3 regions of the Lysobacter sp. BMK333-48F3 genome follow, and region 3 is predicted to be linked to each of the others. Evidence: riboswitches for the same ligand, from Rfam matches in the RefSeq annotation. Region 3 holds a riboswitch; each other region holds the start of a gene.
The links. Region 3 has a riboswitch for cobalamin ahead of btuB (TonB-dependent vitamin B12 receptor). Riboswitches for the same ligand answer to the same signal wherever they lie in the genome.

Region 1: linked by a shared signal. The riboswitch ahead of K4L06_RS01675 (TonB-dependent receptor) and the one ahead of btuB (TonB-dependent vitamin B12 receptor) in region 3 are both predicted to bind cobalamin.
Region 2: linked by a shared signal. The riboswitch ahead of K4L06_RS11185 (ribonucleoside-diphosphate reductase subunit alpha) and the one ahead of btuB (TonB-dependent vitamin B12 receptor) in region 3 are both predicted to bind cobalamin.

The regions. Positions count from the first base shown of each region.
Region 1 covers NZ_JAIHOO010000001.1:432,838-438,538, forward strand. Annotated here, with positions in the region: gene cobD (threonine-phosphate decarboxylase CobD) at 1-413, opposite strand, end outside; gene K4L06_RS01670 (PepSY domain-containing protein) at 536-2,059, opposite strand; gene K4L06_RS01675 (TonB-dependent receptor) at 2,056-4,191, opposite strand; cobalamin riboswitch at 4,398-4,545, opposite strand; gene cbiB (adenosylcobinamide-phosphate synthase CbiB) at 4,686-5,603, opposite strand; gene K4L06_RS01685 (cobyrinate a,c-diamide synthase) at 5,668-5,701, opposite strand, start outside.
Region 2 covers NZ_JAIHOO010000001.1:2,636,765-2,642,465, reverse strand. Annotated here, with positions in the region: gene K4L06_RS11195 (DUF3999 domain-containing protein) at 1-139, opposite strand, end outside; gene K4L06_RS11190 (DUF2339 domain-containing protein) at 157-2,907, opposite strand; cobalamin riboswitch at 3,030-3,323, shown strand; gene K4L06_RS11185 (ribonucleoside-diphosphate reductase subunit alpha) at 3,739-5,701, shown strand, end outside.
Region 3 covers NZ_JAIHOO010000001.1:2,371,762-2,377,462, forward strand. Annotated here, with positions in the region: gene btuB (TonB-dependent vitamin B12 receptor) at 1-1,678, opposite strand, end outside; cobalamin riboswitch at 1,800-2,049, opposite strand; gene K4L06_RS10070 (TfoX/Sxy family protein) at 2,192-2,638, opposite strand; gene K4L06_RS10075 (GAF domain-containing protein) at 2,635-3,117, opposite strand; gene bioD (dethiobiotin synthase) at 3,190-3,951, shown strand; gene K4L06_RS10085 (phasin family protein) at 4,143-4,556, opposite strand; gene queD (6-carboxytetrahydropterin synthase QueD) at 5,139-5,492, opposite strand; tRNA gene K4L06_RS10095 (tRNA-Met) at 5,633-5,701, opposite strand, start outside.

The DNA.
Region 1 (5,701 bases), 1.9 Mb from region 3:
CCGCCAGGATTGTTCGGATGGATCAGCACCAGCACGTCGAACTCGTCGACGCGGCGCAGCAGTTCGGCCGCCGGCAGGGACTGCACCGCGTGGCCGCAACGCCGCCAGGCGTGCGCATGCTCGGCGTAGCCGGGCGCGAGCACGCCGACCCGCGCCGGCGCGCGCAACTCCGGCAAGGCCTGGATCGCCGCCTGCGAACCGGCTACCGGCCACAGCGCGGGCGCGCCGTAGTAGGCGCAAGCGATCTCGACCAGGCCGTCGTCGTCTTCGGGCAGGCGCTGCCAGGCGCGCGCCGGGATCGCCGGCACCGGCCACGCATACGGGCTGATTCCGGTCGACAGATCGAGCCAGCGCTCCGGCGCGATGCCGTAGCGCTGCGCCGCGCGCAGCAAGCGCCCGCCGTGTTCAAGCATGGGTCGACTCCGGATCGGGGCCGCTGCACGAGGCAGCGCAACGGCCGATGGAAAAGCGGAACTCAGGATACCGACGCGCCCGCAGCGGCCGCGCCCGCAGCGCCGGCAGGACGATAGCGCGCTCAAGCCGCGGCATCGGCCAGCCTCCGCGGCAGCACGGCCGCGCCGCGCGCACGCCGTGCGGCGCGCGCCAGGGCGATCGCACGCAGGCGCTTGCAGGCGACCAGGATCGCAGTGACCGCCAAGGCCGCGCCGATCGCCAGGCCGCCCAGCAACAGACCCAGGCGCAGGCGCGGACGTTGCAGCAGCCACGGCAGGTCCCAGCTGTGCAGGCCGTGGTAGAGCCAGCGTTCGACGCGGCTGCGGCGGTCGCTGCTGGCGACGATCTCGCCGCGCGCCGGTGCGATCTGCACCCAACTCGCGGCCGGATCGGCCAAACGCAGGCGCCAGACCGGCAACGGCGGCGGGTCGCGATGCGCGGCGTGCAGGTAGTAGGCGTCGTAGGCGCGCAGTTCCTGCCGCGCAGCGATCTTCACCCCGCTGGCGGCTTCGGCGCGGCGCAGCGCGGCGCCCAGGTCCGGCGCCTGCGCGGCATCGGCCAGCGCCGGTGCCCAGGCCGTCGCGCCCTGGCGCGACTCCAGGCGGTACCAGGGTTCGCCGGCCAACCACAGCAATTCGGCTTCGAGCCAGCCCGGGCCCGCCGGCAGGCGCGCGCTCCACTGCGCCGGCCATGTCGGCGGCGGCGCGGCATAGGCCTCGCGCCAACGTTCCAGCGCCGGGTTCGGCGGCGCGCGCAGCGGCCCCATCGACATCCAGCCGCTGAACAGCCAGCTCAGCATCAGCAACCCGCCGCCCCAGCCGAGCCAGTGGTGCCAGGCGTACACGCCGCGGTACTGAGTGACCCGGCGCACGCGCCGCCAGGCGTCGACGCTGCGCCAGGAGCCGATCGCCACGCCGGCCAGCGCGGCGAGCAAGGCCGCGCCCGACAGCCACATCACTACTTGCCGCCACAGCGCCGGTTGCGCGCGCAAGGCGGTCGGATAAATCCAATGCACGATCGCGCCGACCCAGTTCCAGCCGCGCTCGCTGCGGGTGCTGTCGCGCACCACCTCGCCGGTGGTCGCCGAGACGTACAACTCGGTCGCCCGCGCATCGGCGAAACGCAGCTTGTGCAAGGGCGGACGCAGGCCGGACAGGCCGTTGAGGGTCCACTGATCGCGCTCCAATCGGCCGAGGTAGCGCGGCGTCGCGGCCGGTTCGCCGCGCCGGCGCTGGAAATCGCGCGCTACCGCCGCCGCGGCCGAGGCGTTGAGCGCGGGCAGCACGCGGCCGTCGTCGGCGCCGACCAGATGCCAGCGCTCGTCGCGATCGCGCAGCCGCCATACCGGCCGTGCGCCGAGCATGCCCAGCCGCGCGCGCTGCGGCGGGCCGTCCAGCCCGGCCGCCTGCGCCGCCTGTCGCGCGTCGATGCGCACCGCCGCCAACGCCAGCTGCGCACGCCCGGCGCGCGCCTCGGCTTCGCTCAGGCGCGGGAACGGCACGAACAGCAACACCGCACCGGACACGAACCACAGCAACACCGGCAGCGCCAGGAACACGCCCAACCAGCGATGCCACCACTGCAACTGGCGCTTGAGTGCGTTCAAAAACGCTGCGCCCATTCCAGCTCGAACTCGCGTCCCGGGCCGAGCAGGGCCTGCGAGCGGCCGGAGCCAACGTACAGCGCGTCGCCGAGGTTGCGCGCGCGCAGAGTCAATCGACTGCCGACGCGCGCACGCCAGGACAGCTGTGCGTCGGCGACGGTATAGCCGTCGATGCGCGAGCTGTTGGCGTTGTCGTTGTAGCGATGTCCAACTCGGCGCAAGCCCAGCGAGGCGTTCCAGGCCTCGATCGGATCGAAGCCCAGCCACAGGTTGAATACCCGCTCCGGGGTGTTCGCCGGAGTCCGGCCGTCGCGCGAAACCAGACGGCCGGCGACGACTTCGCTGAAATCGTCGAAACGCGCGTCCAGCAGCGCGGCATTGGCGTCGATCCGCCAGCGCGGCGACAACGCATAGCCCAGGCCGAGCTCCAGCCCGCGCGAACTGCGCTGGCCGATCTGCTGGACCCGGTTCGGGTCCTCTTCGTCGCGGCTGAGCAGGTTGCGCTTCTCGATCCGGTACGCGGCCAGCGTCCAATCGCCGCGGCCGCCGGCGAAACTCTGCTTCAGGCCCAGCTCGATCTGCCGCGCCGGGGTCAGCGACCAGTCCTTCTGCGCCAGCGGCAGGGTCACCAGCCCGGAAATCGGATCGATGCCCTTGCTGGTCTGCGCGTACAGCGAGGTGCGCTGGTCGAGCGCGAACACCGCACCCAGGCGCCAGGCGGTGAAATCGAACCGTACGCCGAAGCCGGTACCGGTCAGCAGCTCCTTGCGCTGCAGTTCGATGCGCTCGCGGCGCAGGCCGCCGACCAGGGTCCAGCGCGGCCACAGCTCGACGCTGTGTTCCAGGTACAGCGCGCGCTGGCGGGTGATGGTGCCGAAACGCGGCTGGGTGCCGGCCAGGTTGACGAAGCCGCCCGGGGCGAAATCGAACGCCGGCACGGTGTCGCGGCCGCCGTAGGGGCCGTTGTTGCTGTGGGTGAAACGCACCCGCGCGCCTTCCACACCCAGGTTCAGGCGCTGCGCTCGGCCCCACAGCTCGCCCGCGGCGAGCAGGTCGAAACGCTGGCCCCATTGTTCCTGGTCGTGGCCGATCTCGATGAAGTCGCTGCGTACGACCAGGTTCTTGCGCGGATCGAAGGCGTAGCTTTCGGCGTTGCGCCAGCGCCGGTCGATCGCGACATGGTAGGTCTCGGCGACCAGTTGGGCGCGTTCGCCGAGGGCGTAGTCGAAGCGCAGCCGCGCCAGGCCGTCGTCGTAGCGGATATGGCTGTCGGCGACGTCGTAGTTGCGCTCGCGCAGGCGACGGTCGAGGCGGCCGTCGGCCAGCGGCGTGCCGAAGTAGCGCGGATCGTGGCGGCGCCCGCCGTCGTACTTCAGCGTCGCGGTCAGGCGCGGGCTCAGGTCCCAGGCCAGGGCGCCGGAGAAGCCGTAGCGTTCGTAGCCGGCGCGGTCGATCTCGCCGTTGCCGCCGGCGCCGGTCAGGTCGGCGCGCCAGCGCACGCGCTCGCCCACGCCCTGCCCCGCGCCGAGGCCGAAGCGGTAACCGTCCCAGCTCGACATCGCCAGCATCGCCTCGCGCCGCGGCGCGCTTTGCAGGGCGCGCGGCACGTAGTGCACCACGCCGCCGACGCTGCTGTCGCCGAACAGCACCGAGGCCGGGCCGCGCAACACTTCGATCCGATCGAGCTGCCAGGTGTCGCCGGGAAAGCTCAGCGTGCCGGAGGCGACGAACACCCGGGTGCCGTCGTAGACCTGTGCCACCGAACCGTGACCGGAGAAACCGCGCAGGCTCAGCGAAGAATTTCCGTTGCCGGGCGCGCCCATCGGCACCACCCCGGCGGCGCGCGCCAGCGCGCGTTGCGGCGTATCGTCGCCGCGTTCGCGCAGGGTTTCGCCGTCGAGAATCTCGACCGCGGCGGGCAACTCGCGCAGGCTCAGGCCGAGCCGGCTGCCGGCCTCGGCGACGCGCTCCAGCGGCGACTGCGCGCGCACCTGCACCGCGTCGAGGGTGGTGGAATCGTCGGCGCAGGCGGCCTGCGCGAACGCCAGGCCGGCCAGGGCCAGGCCGAGGCGGCGCAACGCGGGAGCATGGCGGCTGAAGCGGCGGGTACTGCGATGGGAAGTTCGGACGGACAAGCGGGCGGTCTCCGGTGCTGGCGCACGGGATGCCTGCAGATCCGGAGCGGCCGGCGCCGGCGCGCCGCTGTGCCGCGACGCGTCCACGCACGAACCCGGCCCGCGCGCGTACGCAGCGGCCGGGGCCGGGCGCGACGCGATCGGGATTCGACTCCAGTCCCGCGCCCGCACCCCGGAGCGCATGTTCGACTGATCGCCGCAGGGTCGGTCTTCTGGCTCGCCGTCGACCTCCTCCGCCGGCCTTCCCGGTCGCGGCGACCAGTGGCATGTGGGCGGATTCGTCAGGCTTACAGCAGCGGGGGCTGCGCCGGAATGGCCGGGCCGCATCGCGGCGCCGGCGTCACCGGACTTCCCTTCGGCCTTGCGGCCGATGCCGCGCGATGGCTTGCGCGGCGAACCCTGTGGACGGCGCGAGCTTAGGCGAGCGCTGAAGGCGCCGCAACTGCACAGCGCGGTATGGCGCGAAGCTCGCGCCGCGCGGCCGACGCGGCGCGTCACAGCGCGCGCCAGGCCCATGCGCCGAACGCGATCGCCGCCAACCACAGCAACACGCCGCGCCCGACCAGGCGCTGCGCGCGTTCGACCGAGCCCGCATCCGGCGGCTCGCCTTCGCCCAGCGATGGCCGCGGTTCCCACACGCCGTGATACGGCGCGGCGCCGCCCAGGCGAACGCGCAGGGCGCCGGCACCGGCGGCCATCACCGGGCCGGCGTTGGGGCTGTCCCAGTGCGCCGCCTGCGTGCGCCAGCAGCGCCACGCCGCGGCGGTGTCGCCGAGCGCGGCATAGGTGATCGCGGTCAGTCGCGCCGGCACCCAGTTCAGCACGTCGTCGATACGCGCCGCGGCCCAGCCGAAGCGTTGGTAGCGCGGGGTGCGATAGCCCCACATCGCATCCAGGGTATTGGCCAGGCGATAGCCGACCGCGCCGGCCGGGCCGAGCAGGACGAACCAGAACAGCGCGCCGAACACCGCGTCGTTGCCGTTTTCCAGCACCGACTCGGTCGCCGCCGCGGCCACGCGCTCGGCATCCAGCGCGGCGGTGTCGCGGCTGACGATGCGCGACACCGCGGCCCGCGCCGCTTCCAGGTCGCCGTCGCGCAAGGCGCAGGCCACCGGTATCGCGTGTTCGTCGAGGCTGCGCAAGCCGATGCACAGATACAGTGCGACCGCGCCGAACAGCACCTGGGCCCAGGCCGACCACGCGGCCAGCGCCAGTTGCACGTAAGCCGTCGCCGCGACGATGGGAACCACCGCCAGCACCCAGGCCAGCACGCCGCGCAGGCGCCCGTCGGCGTGCGCCTGGGTTTCGATCGCCCGCGCCAATCGGCCGAAACCGACCAGCGGATGTGCGCGCCGCGGTTCGCCGAGCGCGGCGTCGAGCATTACCCCGGCGAACAGGGTCAGCACCAGCAACGCGGCGCTCATGACGACAGGCTCATGACGGCGGGCTCATGGCAGAGCATTCATGGCAGGGCATTCAAGGCAAGAACAGACGCACCGCCGCGTCGGGA
Region 2 (5,701 bases), 270 kb from region 3:
CCAGCACCACCCGGTAGGCGCCGCCGTCGTCGCGGCCGAGCCGCAAGGGCCACTGGCGCGCGTAGTCGTCGCGGGGCGCGGCGACGGCGGCGAGCGGCAGCAGGCACAGCGCGGCGAACGCGCGCGGCAGGGAACGCAACGCAACAGTCGGGAAGTTCAAACGCCGGTCTCCGCGGAGTCGGATGAAGTAGCCGTCGAGGACGAAGAACGCGCTGCCGGCGCCGCAGCGGACGGCGGCGCCGGCGCGAAGTAGCCGACCACGGTGCACAGCAGGCCGTAGGCGATGAACGAGGCGATGCCGAGCAGATTGCCGAGGTGGCCGCGGTCGACCAGCACCAGCTTGGCCAGCACCACCGCCATCAGCACCGCGCCGGCCAGCCACAGGCCGCGCTGGCCGCGGCGCGAGCCGGCGATCCAACCGGCCACGCCGAGCACGCTCCAGACCACGGTCAGACTGGTCTGCACCAGACTGGTGTCGAACATCGACGGCCCCCAGGGCACTCCGCCCCAGGCATGCGCAGTGCGCAGCACTTCCAGGGTGATCAGGCCGAACCCGGCCGCCGCCAGCAACGGCACGCGGCGCCGGCCCAGGCCGGCATCGACCAACGGCGAGGCCAGCCACACGCCGGCGATCGCCAGCGCCGCCCACTGCAGCAGGCCGAGCGGATTCAGCAGCGGCAACCACGGCAGCGGCGAGGACCGCGCCGGATCGAAGGCGTACAGTGCGATCGCCAGCCACGCCGCCAACAGGAACGAGGCCAGCGCCGGCGCGCGCCAACGCGGCAACTGCGCCGCCACCGGCCAGCCGATCGCGCGCGGACGCCACAACAGCAGGGCCGCGCTCGCCAGCACCGGCAACAACACCGCCGCGGCGCTCCAGCCACTGCCGTAGACCTCGTCGACCGGCACCGTGCGGCCGTCGGGCCGCAGCCAGCGGTGCAGGCCGATGCCGATCGCCAAGGTCCAGGCCCACAGCCAGCCGGCATGGGCGAAACCGAGTTCCGGTCCGGCGCGCTCGCGCAGCGCGGCCAGGCTACGCGCGCCGCACAGCGCATACACCGCCCAGGCCAGCCAGCCCAGTGCGGCGAACGGCTGCCCGTGCGCTTCGACCTGGGCGAACACCAGCGGCACCGCCGCGAGCAGGGCCAAGGTCGCGGTCGCCGACAGCGCGCGCCAATCGTGGCGGCGGAACACCTCGGCCGCGGCCAGGCCGGTCGCGGCGACCAGCATCAGCACCGCATCGACGCGTTCGCGCGCAATCACAAACTCGGCGATCTCGCTGCCGACCGCGCCCAGCCACCAGGCCAGGCCCCAGACGTAATACGGCAGGGCCAGTCGCGGCGCGTCGCTGCGGCGATGGCTCCAGGCGCTGGCGAAACCGGCGACGGCGATCAGCAGCGCGCCGGCGAAGCTGGCGTTGAGCAGCGGCCGCTGCGCGTCCCACACCGCATCGCTGGCGCCGATCGCGAACGCGAAGGCGGCCGCCAGTTGCAGGCCGGCGCCGGTCAGCTGCGGCAGCAGGCGGTGCTGGCGCAGGCCCAGCCAGACCAGGGCCGCGCCTTCCAGGGCGAACACGCAGGCGGTGGCTTCGGCCGCCAGGGCCAAGGGGATCGCCAGGGTCGCAAAGCCCACCGCGAGCAAGGCATAGGGCGTGGCCAGACCGACGAAGCGCGCATCGCGGCGCAGCGCCGCGGCCAGCAGCGCGTACAGCGCGCCCAGGCCCAGCGCGCAGAACGCCAGCGGCATGCGCTCGCCCTCCAGCAAACCCGCTTGCAGCGAGAACGCGATCAACGGCGTGCCGAACACCAGGCAGCCGTCGATCAGGTCGCGCCGGCCGGCGGCGCGGCGGCGCGCGTACAGCACCGGGATCAGCAGATAGAAGGCGAAGAACAGCAGCAGGAACGGTTCGGTGCTGGCGAAGTGCTCGGCGCGGTAGCGCAGCACGCCCCACAGCGTGCCGATGCCCCAGGTGAAGGCGAAGCCGAGCAGGTTCAGCGCCCGCCACGGCCGCCACCAGGCGATGGCGAAGATGCCGGCGTTGAGCACGGCGTAATAGCCGAACAGGGCGACGTGGTTGCCCGAGCCGGTCGACAGCCAGATCGGCGCGAGGAAGCCGGCCAGGATCGCGAACACCGCCAGCGCCAACGCGTTCTGCCGCACCGCCAGCACCCCGGCGCCGGCCACCAGGGCCACGCTGAGTCCGAACGCGGCCGCGGCCGGGATCATCCCGTACAGCTTGAACGCGGCGAACACCACCAGCAGCAGCACGCCGATCGCGCCGCCCTGCAGGCTCAAGGCGAACGCGCGCTTGCGTTCGCGCTGGCGCCAGCCGAACACCAGGCCGGCCATCGCCGCCAGGGCCACGCCGCTCAGGCGCAACTCCATCGGCAGGCGCATCCAGCCCTGGTCGCTGGCGTACTTCAGCAAGGCGGCGACGCCGGCGAACAACACCAGCACGCCGACCTTGACCGGCACGTTGCCTTCGCTGAACCAGCGCCGCAGCCAGCGCAGGCCGAGGGTGAACACATCCGGCGGCGGCGGTGCGGCCGGCGCGCGCGGCGCGCGCGGCGCGGCCGGGCGCGGCGGCAAGGGCGGCGGCGCGGCGCGCGCGGCCACCGGCGGGGCCGACGGCAACGGCGGCGGCACAGGCGATGCGGACGCCGGATCGTCCTGGGCCGCGACGACCGCTGGCGGCGCGACGGCCGGGACCGGCCGCGGCGGCGCTTCGCCCGCCATGCGTTCGGCCAGGGTCGGTTCGCGCGTCTCGGCCTGGCTGCGCAGGCCGGCCAGCGCGCGCTCCAGTTCGCTCACCCGCGACTTCAGCCCGGCGATCTGGACCAGGGCGACCACGAGCAACACCGGCACCAGCAGCACCGCCAGCGCCAGCAACACGAGTAGTGATTCCATCACGCTTTCCCGGTCCTTATGGCGCGCACGTTACACCATGCCGGGCTTGGCGATTAAGGGGCTTGACTCTCTTCGCATCTCACTGCCTCACCATATATCGCGTTGACGGATCGCGCGAACCACACTATGTTGTGCCCGTCGGTGCCGGTCGCGAGATCGGCTGAAAAGGGAAGCCGGTAGGGGCAAGGCGTTGGACGCCGCCCGAAGCCGGCGCTGCCCCGCAGCGGTATGGGAAACGAACGGGTCATGGCACTGGGCGGAGCGCCTGGGAAGCGGCCTTAGTAGGAGGAACGAGCCGAGAGCGCAGAGACCTGAGCAGCGAACGAGCGGCGCCCCGCTCTCACTCTCATGTCTCTGCGCTCTTTCTCGCTCTGAAGTCCCGAGCCCGAAGACCTGCCGACAGCCGCGCGCCTGCACACCGCGCGGTACCGGCCCAGGAGTCTTCGGGGGAAGACGGCCGGTGTCGCAACGCGAGGGCCTCGTCGCCGTCGCGTCCGTCCGTTTCGGCGCCATGCGCGGAACGGGCCGCGCCCGTCTCGGCGCGTGCGACACCCTGCCAGCACGCTCCCGAGTTTCCGCGCCCGCGGGGGCACGGCCGTGCCATCGGCGACGCCGCGCGCGCGGCCCGTCGCGATGGCGCGTCCGCACTCTCCGCACGCCGTCCTTCGCGGGAAGGACGGCGACCCGTGCGCCCATGCCCCGGAGACGCCCATGACCACGCTCGCCACCGATCCTTCCGTCGCCGCCGCCCCCGCCGGCGCCGCCCCGCCCCGCCAGGACGCCTCCGCCGCGCCCGGCTTCGCCCTGACGCCGCCCGCGGCCAACCTCACCATGAGCGTGACCAAGCGCAGCGGCCGCCGCGAACCGGTCGACCTGAACAAGATCGTGCGCGCGGTGACCCGCTGCGGCGAAGGCCTGTACTCGGTCGATCCGATGCGCGTGGCCACCCGCACCATCTCCGGCCTGTACGACGGCGCGACCACCCGCGAACTCGACGAACTGTCGATCCGCACCGCCGCCCTGCTGACCGCCGAGGAGCCCGAGTACGGCCGCCTCGCCGCGCGCCTGCTGGCCGGGGTGATCGAGAAGGAAGTCGCCGGAGTCGAGATCCACGCTTTCTCGCAGTCGATCCAGCGCGGCCACGAACTCGGCCTGATCAACCAGCGCCTGCTCGAATTCGTCCAGGCCCATGCGCGCAAGCTCAACGACGCGATCGACCGCGGCCTGGACGCCCGCTTCGACTACTTCGGCCTGCGCACCCTCTACGATCGCTACCTGCTGCGCCACCCGACCGCGCGCACCGTGATCGAAACCCCGCAGCAGTTCTTCCTGCGCATCGCCTGCGCGCTCAGCGAGGACGTCGGCGACGCCCTGGCGCTGTACCGGCGCATGGCCCAGCTCGACTACATCCCGTCCTCGCCGACCCTGTTCAACGCCGGCACCACCCACGAGCAGCTGTCGAGCTGCTTCCTGCTGGACTCGCCGGACGATTCGCTGGAAGCGATCTACAAGCGCTACATGGACGTGGCCAAGCTGAGCAAGTTCAGCGGCGGCATCGGCCTGAGCTATACCCGGATCCGTTCGCGCGGCTCGCTGATCCGCTCGACCAACGGCCTGTCCAACGGCATCGTGCCGTGGCTGAAGACCCTCGACGCCTCGGTCGCCGCGGTCAACCAGGGCGGCAAGCGCAAGGGCGCGGCCTGCGTGTATCTGGAGCCCTGGCACGCCGACGTCGAGGAATTCCTCGAACTGCGCGACAACACCGGCGACGAAGCGCGCCGCACCCATAACCTCAACCTGGCCAACTGGATTCCGGACGAATTCATGCGCCGGGTCGAAGCCGACGGCGATTGGTCGCTGTTCGACCCGGCCAAGGTGCCGCAGCTGACCGACCTGTGGGGCGAGGCCTTCGAGCGCGCCTACCACGCCGCCGAAGCCGCCGGCCTGGCGACCAAGAAGGTCAAGGCGCGCGACATCTACGGCCGGATGATGCGCACCCTGGCGCAGACCGGCAACGGCTGGATGAACTTCAAGGACAAGTCCAACCGCGCGTCCAACCAGACCCTGCGCGACGGCAACGTCATCCACCTGTCGAATCTGTGCACCGAGATCCTCGAGGTCACCTCGCAGGACGAGACCGCGGTGTGCAACCTGGGCTCGATCAATCTCTCGCACCACGTCGAGATGTACGAGGACGGCAAGGGCGCGTTCGACTTCGACAAGCTGGCCGAGACCGTGCGCCTGGCCGTGCGCCAGCTCGACCGCGTCATCGACCTGAACTTCTACCCGATCGAGACCGCGCGCCGCGCCAACCTCAAGTGGCGCCCGGTCGGCCTGGGCTCGATGGGCCTGCAGGACGTGTTCTTCAAGCTGCGCCTGCCGTTCGACTCGGAACCGGCGCGCAAGCTCGCCCAGGAGATCGCCGAGGCGATCTATTTCCACGCCCTGTCGGCGTCGAACGAGCTGGCGATGGAGCACGGCCGGCACCCGGCCTTCGCCGACACCCGCGCCTCGATCGGCGAGCTGCAGTTCGAAGCCTGGGGCGTGACGCCTTCGCAGCCCGAGCGCTGGGATGCGCTGCGCAAGCGCATCGCCGAACACGGCCTGCGCAATTCGCTGTTGATCGCGATCGCCCCGACCGCGACCATCGCCTCGATCGCCGGCTGCTACGAATGCATCGAGCCGCAGGTGTCGAACCTATTCAAGCGCGAGACCCTGTCCGGCGACTTCTTGGTGGTCAACAAGTACCTGGTCGAAGAGCTCAAGCGCCTGGGCCTGTGGACCGCGGACATGC
Region 3 (5,701 bases):
GGCGGGTGCTGTTGGCGGCGTCGTCGTAGCGCGAACCGTAGCCGACCGCGGTGGCGCCGACGCGGAACTTGCCGAAGGCGCGGTCCAGGTCGATGCGGCCGCTGTGCTTGGCGCGGCGCGGCAGATCGTTGCCGCGGTTGAAGCCGCGACGGTTCTCGGTGTCGAGGAAGCTGGCGCTGGCAGCCAGGGTCCAGCCGGCGAATTCGGTGTCGATGCCGATCTCGGCGCCGCGCATGCGCGCGCGTTCGATGTTGTTGGGCAGGTTGATCGCCGCGTCGAAGGTGATCAGGTCGTCGGCGCGGGTGTCGAAGCCGTCGATCCGCGCGCTGAAGTTGTCGCCGCGGTAGGCCAGGCCGACTTCCCAGGTCTTGGACTCTTCCGGCTTGAGCTGGGCGTTGCCGAAGAACGGGTAGTACAGCTCGTTGAAGGTCGGCGCCTTGAACGCGGTGCCGTAGCCGACGGTGACGCGCCAGTTCTCGGCGAAGTCCAGACCCCAGGCGGCGCCGCCGGTGGTGTGGCCGCCGAACTGTTCGTTGTCGTCGCGGCGCAGGCTGGCTTCGAAGGAGTGGGCACCGAAGCGGCCCTGGTACTGGACGAAGCCGGCCTTGTTGTCGCGCTCGGCCTCGTCGTAGATGGTGTCGCTGTCTACGCGGTCGCGCAGCCAATCGAAGCCGGCGGTCAGCACGTGGCCGTCGGCGACGGTGAAGTCGGCCTGCAAGCTGGCGCTGTCGCGGTCGGTGCTGAAGAAGCCCATCGGCAGCGAGCCGAGGAAATTATCCGAACTGTCGACGTTGCGGCCGGCGACCAGCTGCACGTTGACGGTCTCGCTCGGGCGCCAGCGGAGCTTGCCGCCGATCACCTGCTGCACAGTCTCGGAGTAGTTGACGAAGCTGCCGTCGTAGTCGTTCCGGCCTTCGGCGCGCAGGGCCTGGCCTTCGATGCTCCACTGCTCGTTGAGATCGATGCCGCCGCGCAGCGACAGCGCGTGGCTTTCGTAGCCGTCGCGGTCCGGTTCGTCGGTGAAGCAGCCGGCGAACACCGGGAAACCGGCGCCGCGGCAGGCGTCGATGCCCTGGGTCTTGCGGAAGCTGTAGTCGGCGCCGAACCAGCCGCGGCCGCTGCGGCCGCCGAAGCCGCTGCCGAACTCGATCGCGCCGTTGCTGCCGCCGCCGACGTGGACGCGCGGAGCGAAGCCCTGCTGCTCGCGGCGGGTGAACACCTGGATCACGCCGCCGATGGCGTCGGCGCCGTACAGGCTCGAGCGCGGGCCGCGGACGATTTCGATCCGGTCGATCAGCGCCAGCGGCAGGTCCTGCAGCGAGGCCAGGCCGGAGGTCGGCGAGCCGATGCGGATGCCGTCGACCAGGAACAGCACGTGGTCGGATTCGCTGCCGCGCAGGAACAGGGTGCTGAGCTTGCCGGCGCCGCCCTGGTTGGACAGCGAGATGCCGGCGCGGCCGCGCAGCAGGTCGTTGAGGTCGCGGGCCTGGCTGCGCTCGATCTCGGTGCGGGTCAGCACTTCCACCGGGCTCAGGGCGTCGTTGACGCTGACCGCGGTGCGGTTGGCGGTGACCACGACCTCGTCGAGATCGGTGGCCTCGCCCGCGGGCGCGGCGAGGGCGGTGGCCGGCAGCGCGAGCGCGCAGGCGATGGCGAAGGACAGATTCAGGGCACGCATGGCAAAGCTCCACGACGCGCGCGTCGGCGCGCGTCAAAACGGCGAAGGAGGCGGCGGGGGAGGAGGCGGGCGACGACGGGCGCGCGAGAACGGCGGCCGTGCCGCGACGCCCTCCGCATCGCAACCGATGGCGCCTCAAGGCCGGTCTCCGGACTCGCGGGCGAAGCCGGCCGTGCCGGCTTCCGGTCGCGGCGCCTTCCCGTGCATCGCACAGTGGCGCAGGCCGCGACCTGGCTCGCTTACCGTTGCGGGGGCAGTGCCGGACTGGGCGCGGCGCCAGCGGAAGATCCGTCGGCCCGGGCGCGTCACCGGCTTCCCGTTTCAACCCCGCGGCGGTCGGCCGTGGGGTCACCTCGAAGCGGGGCGGATTCTACGCGATGGCGGGCGGGCTGTCCGAATGGGCTGTCCGAGGGGAGCCGCCCGGCCCATTGCCCGCGCGGCGGCATCGCCCCGGATCGGCGGCGGCAGGGCTGGGACGGTCGTTCGAATGGAGGCGGCCGCGGCCGCCCCGACTCAGTCGCGCTCGCCGTCTTCGGCGCGCTCGTCGTGCTCTTCGACGCCGCCGTCGCGGTCGAAACCGTCGCCGTGGTCGTCGTCGCGCTCGCCGGCCGCGGCGAAGCCGGCGCCGGCCTCGTAGCCGCCCTCGTCGGCGTGCACGGTGGTGCGCACCGGCGCGGCGGCCGGCTTGTTGCGCGGCGCCGGCAGCAGCGCGGTGGCGGCGTCGGCGGCCAGGATCAGTTCCTGCCGGCGCTCCTCGCTGATCTCCTGCCAGTGGCAGTCGAGCAGGGCGCCCTCGATCGCGTACAGCAGGTTGAGGGTCGGTTTGAAGCCGGCGCGCTTGACCCGCATGAAGGCCTCGACCGTGCCGACCGCGGCCAGGTCCTCGTGGGTGCGCAGGCCGACCTGGCGCAGCCAGGCGGCGCTCTTGGGACCGATGTTGCGCATCTTCGCCGCGCTCATGCCAGCGACTCCAGGTAGATCCGGGCCATCGCTTCCAGGCCGGCTTGATCGTCGGCGTCGAAGCGTTCCGGCAACGGACTGTCGAGATCGAACACGCCGATCAGCTCCTCGCCGCGCAGCAGCGGCACCACCAGTTCCGAACGCGAAGCCGCATCGCAGGCGATGTGGCCGGGGAAGTCGTGCACGTCGGCGACCCGCTGGGTCTGCCGGGTCGACGCCGCCGCGCCGCATACGCCCTTGTCGAGCGGAATGCGCACGCAGGCCGGCAGGCCCTGGAACGGACCGACCACCAGTTCGCGGCCGTCGTAGAAATAGAAACCGACCCAGTTGAGGTCGGGCAGGGCGTGCGCGATCAGGGCCGACAGGTTGGCGGCGTTGGCGACGCGGTCGCGTTCGCCGTCGAGCAGGCCGCGCGCCTGCGCGGCCAGCTGCTGGTATTGCTCGGCCTTGCTGCCGGTCAAAGAAGAGGCGGTAAACATCGCGGAAGTGTAACAGCGGCGTCTTGCGCGACTACCATGGGCCGATCCGGGAAGCAGGAACAAAAGCGCGAGATGAGTCACAACCAGCCTTCGGTCGCCGACGCCATCCGACCAACGGACGCAAAACGCGCCGACGCCGGCGATCCGGGCGCGCGCCCGGCCTGCCCGCCGGGCCTGTTCGTGACCGGCACCGACACCGGCATCGGCAAGTCGGTGGCCAGCGCGGCGCTGCTGCATGCCTTGCGCGCGCGCGGCCTGCGTGCGGTCGGCATGAAGCCGGTCGCCAGCGGCTGCGAGCCGGGGCCGGACGGCTGGCGCAACGAGGACGCGTTGCTGCTGCAGGCGGCGAGCCTGCCGCGGCCGCGCTACGAGGACGTCAATCCCTATGCCCTGCCGCAGCCGCTGGCGCCGGAGATCGCCGCCGCCGAGGCCGGCGTGCACATCGAATTGGACGCGATCCGCGCCGCGCATGCGCGCCTGGCCGCGCAGGCCGACTGCGTGGTGGTCGAAGGCGTCGGCGGCTGGGCGGCGCCGATCAGCGCCGCGCTGGACCAGCTCGACCTGGTGCGCGCGCTGGACCTGCCGGTGGTGCTGGTGGTCGGCCTGCGCCTGGGCGCGATCAGCCACGCCCGACTCAGCGCGCGCGCGCTGCAGGCCGACGGGGTGCGCGCGATCGGCTGGATCGCCAACGGCATCGACCCGGACATGGCCCGCGCCGACGAGAACTTCGAGATCCTGCGCGCGCGCCTGCCGATGCCGTGCTGGGGCCGGCTGCCGTATGCGCCGCAACCCGATCCGCAGGCGCTGGCGCAGCGGCTGATGCCGCTGTTCTGACGGCGCCGTTCGAAGCCGCGCTGCGGCCCGCCCCGCGGCTTGCGCCGGCGCCGCGCGGCGCAGACGACAAAAAACCCGGCAACCGAAGTTGCCGGGTTTTTTGTTTTCCGACTGGGCTTGCCGATGCCGGCCGTCGATCGCGCGCAGAGAGAGGGACGCGTAATCGGCGGCCGCAACCGGCCTGAGCGGAATTACTTGGCGGCCGGGGCGACGCTGGCCTTGGTCGCGGCCTTGGCGGCCTTCTCGACGTTGGCCTGGGTGGTCTTGGCGGCCGATTCGATCTGCGACTTGGCCAGCTCGGCGATGGCTTCGTTGGTCTTCAGCGTGCGGCCGAAGGTTTCCTGGCCGGTGCTGACGGCGCGCTCGACGTTCTCGCGTGCGATCTGCACGCCCTTCGGCCACAGGGTCTTGAAGGCGTCGAAATCGCGCGCTTCGGCGGCTTCGCCGAAGAAGGCGAAGGTCGCGTTGACGCGGTCTTCGATCGCGGCGATCTGCAGGCCGAACACCGCTTCGGCGTTGTCGAGGGCCAGACGGTTGACCTGAGCGGCCGTGTCCGCGAACTGGCGCGTGGCGGCGGCGAACTGTTCGTTGAACTGCTGGTACATGGCTTAGCTCCTGAGTGGTCCAGGCGGAGAACGACTGGATGGTGCGGTGCAGCATAGCCAGGGCTTTGTTGCGATGCAACATCGCACCGATGAGCGGTCTGAACCGGTTCAGAAAAGCTGCCTGTTCAGCCGGTTAGCGCCCAAGCAGCGGTTCAGGCAAAGCCTAGTTTCGGGCTGTGACGCTCAGGTTTCGCGCGTCTGACAGGCGCGCCGAGGCGCCGCCGCGCGGTGGGCGCCGGCGTTTTTGCGCGGGGGTGCGAGGCGGCCGGGAGACCCTCACCCCAACCCCTCTCCCGCAAGCGGGAGAGGGGCTTCGAGGGGGGGGGCGATCGGATTCGATCGGGCATTGCGACGATGGCGCCGCCGTTCCCTTCTCCCGCCTGCGGGAGAAGGTGCCCCGAAGGGGCGGATGAGGGCGCGTGGCCGCACCGGCGCGTGGCGATTGAGGATTCGCTCCCCGGCCCGAACGCATGGCGTTCGGGCGTTCGGTGGCGCGCGAGCCGGTGGCTCGCAAGCGCGCCCCCTCACCCCGCTTGCGGGAAAAGGTGCCCCGAAGGAGCGGATGAGGGGCCGAGCCGCCGCTCAACCGCGGTAGCGGCAACCGGCGGTGCAGGTCTCGTGGACGACGATTTCGCTCAGCAGCGGCAGCACCGGCTTGAGCTGCTCCCAGATCCACACCGCCAGGCGTTCGCTGGTGGGGTTTTCCAGGCCGGGGATGTCGTTGAGGTAGTGGTGGTCCAGGCGGTCGTAGATCGGCTGGAAGGCTTTCTTGACGTCGGCGTAGTCCATCACCCAGCCGCTGTGCTCGCCCAGTTCGCCGGTCAGGTGCACCTCGATGCGGAACGAATGGCCGTGCAGGCGCGCGCACTTGTGCCCTTCCGGCACGTTCGGCAGGCGGTGCGCGGCCTCGAGGGTGAAGACCTTGAAGATGTTCATGGCGGACATTGTGCGGCAAGCGCTCGGGCGGTGGACGCCGCCGGTCCGGAGCGGGCCGGGCGCGGCGTCGGGACGGCGGATACGAAAAAGCCCGCGGCGCTGGCGGGCTTGGCTGCGGCGGCGGGGCCGACGCGAATCGATGGTGGCTATGGGTGGACTCGAACCACCGACCCCAGCATTATGAGTGCTGTGCTCTAACCGGCTGAGCT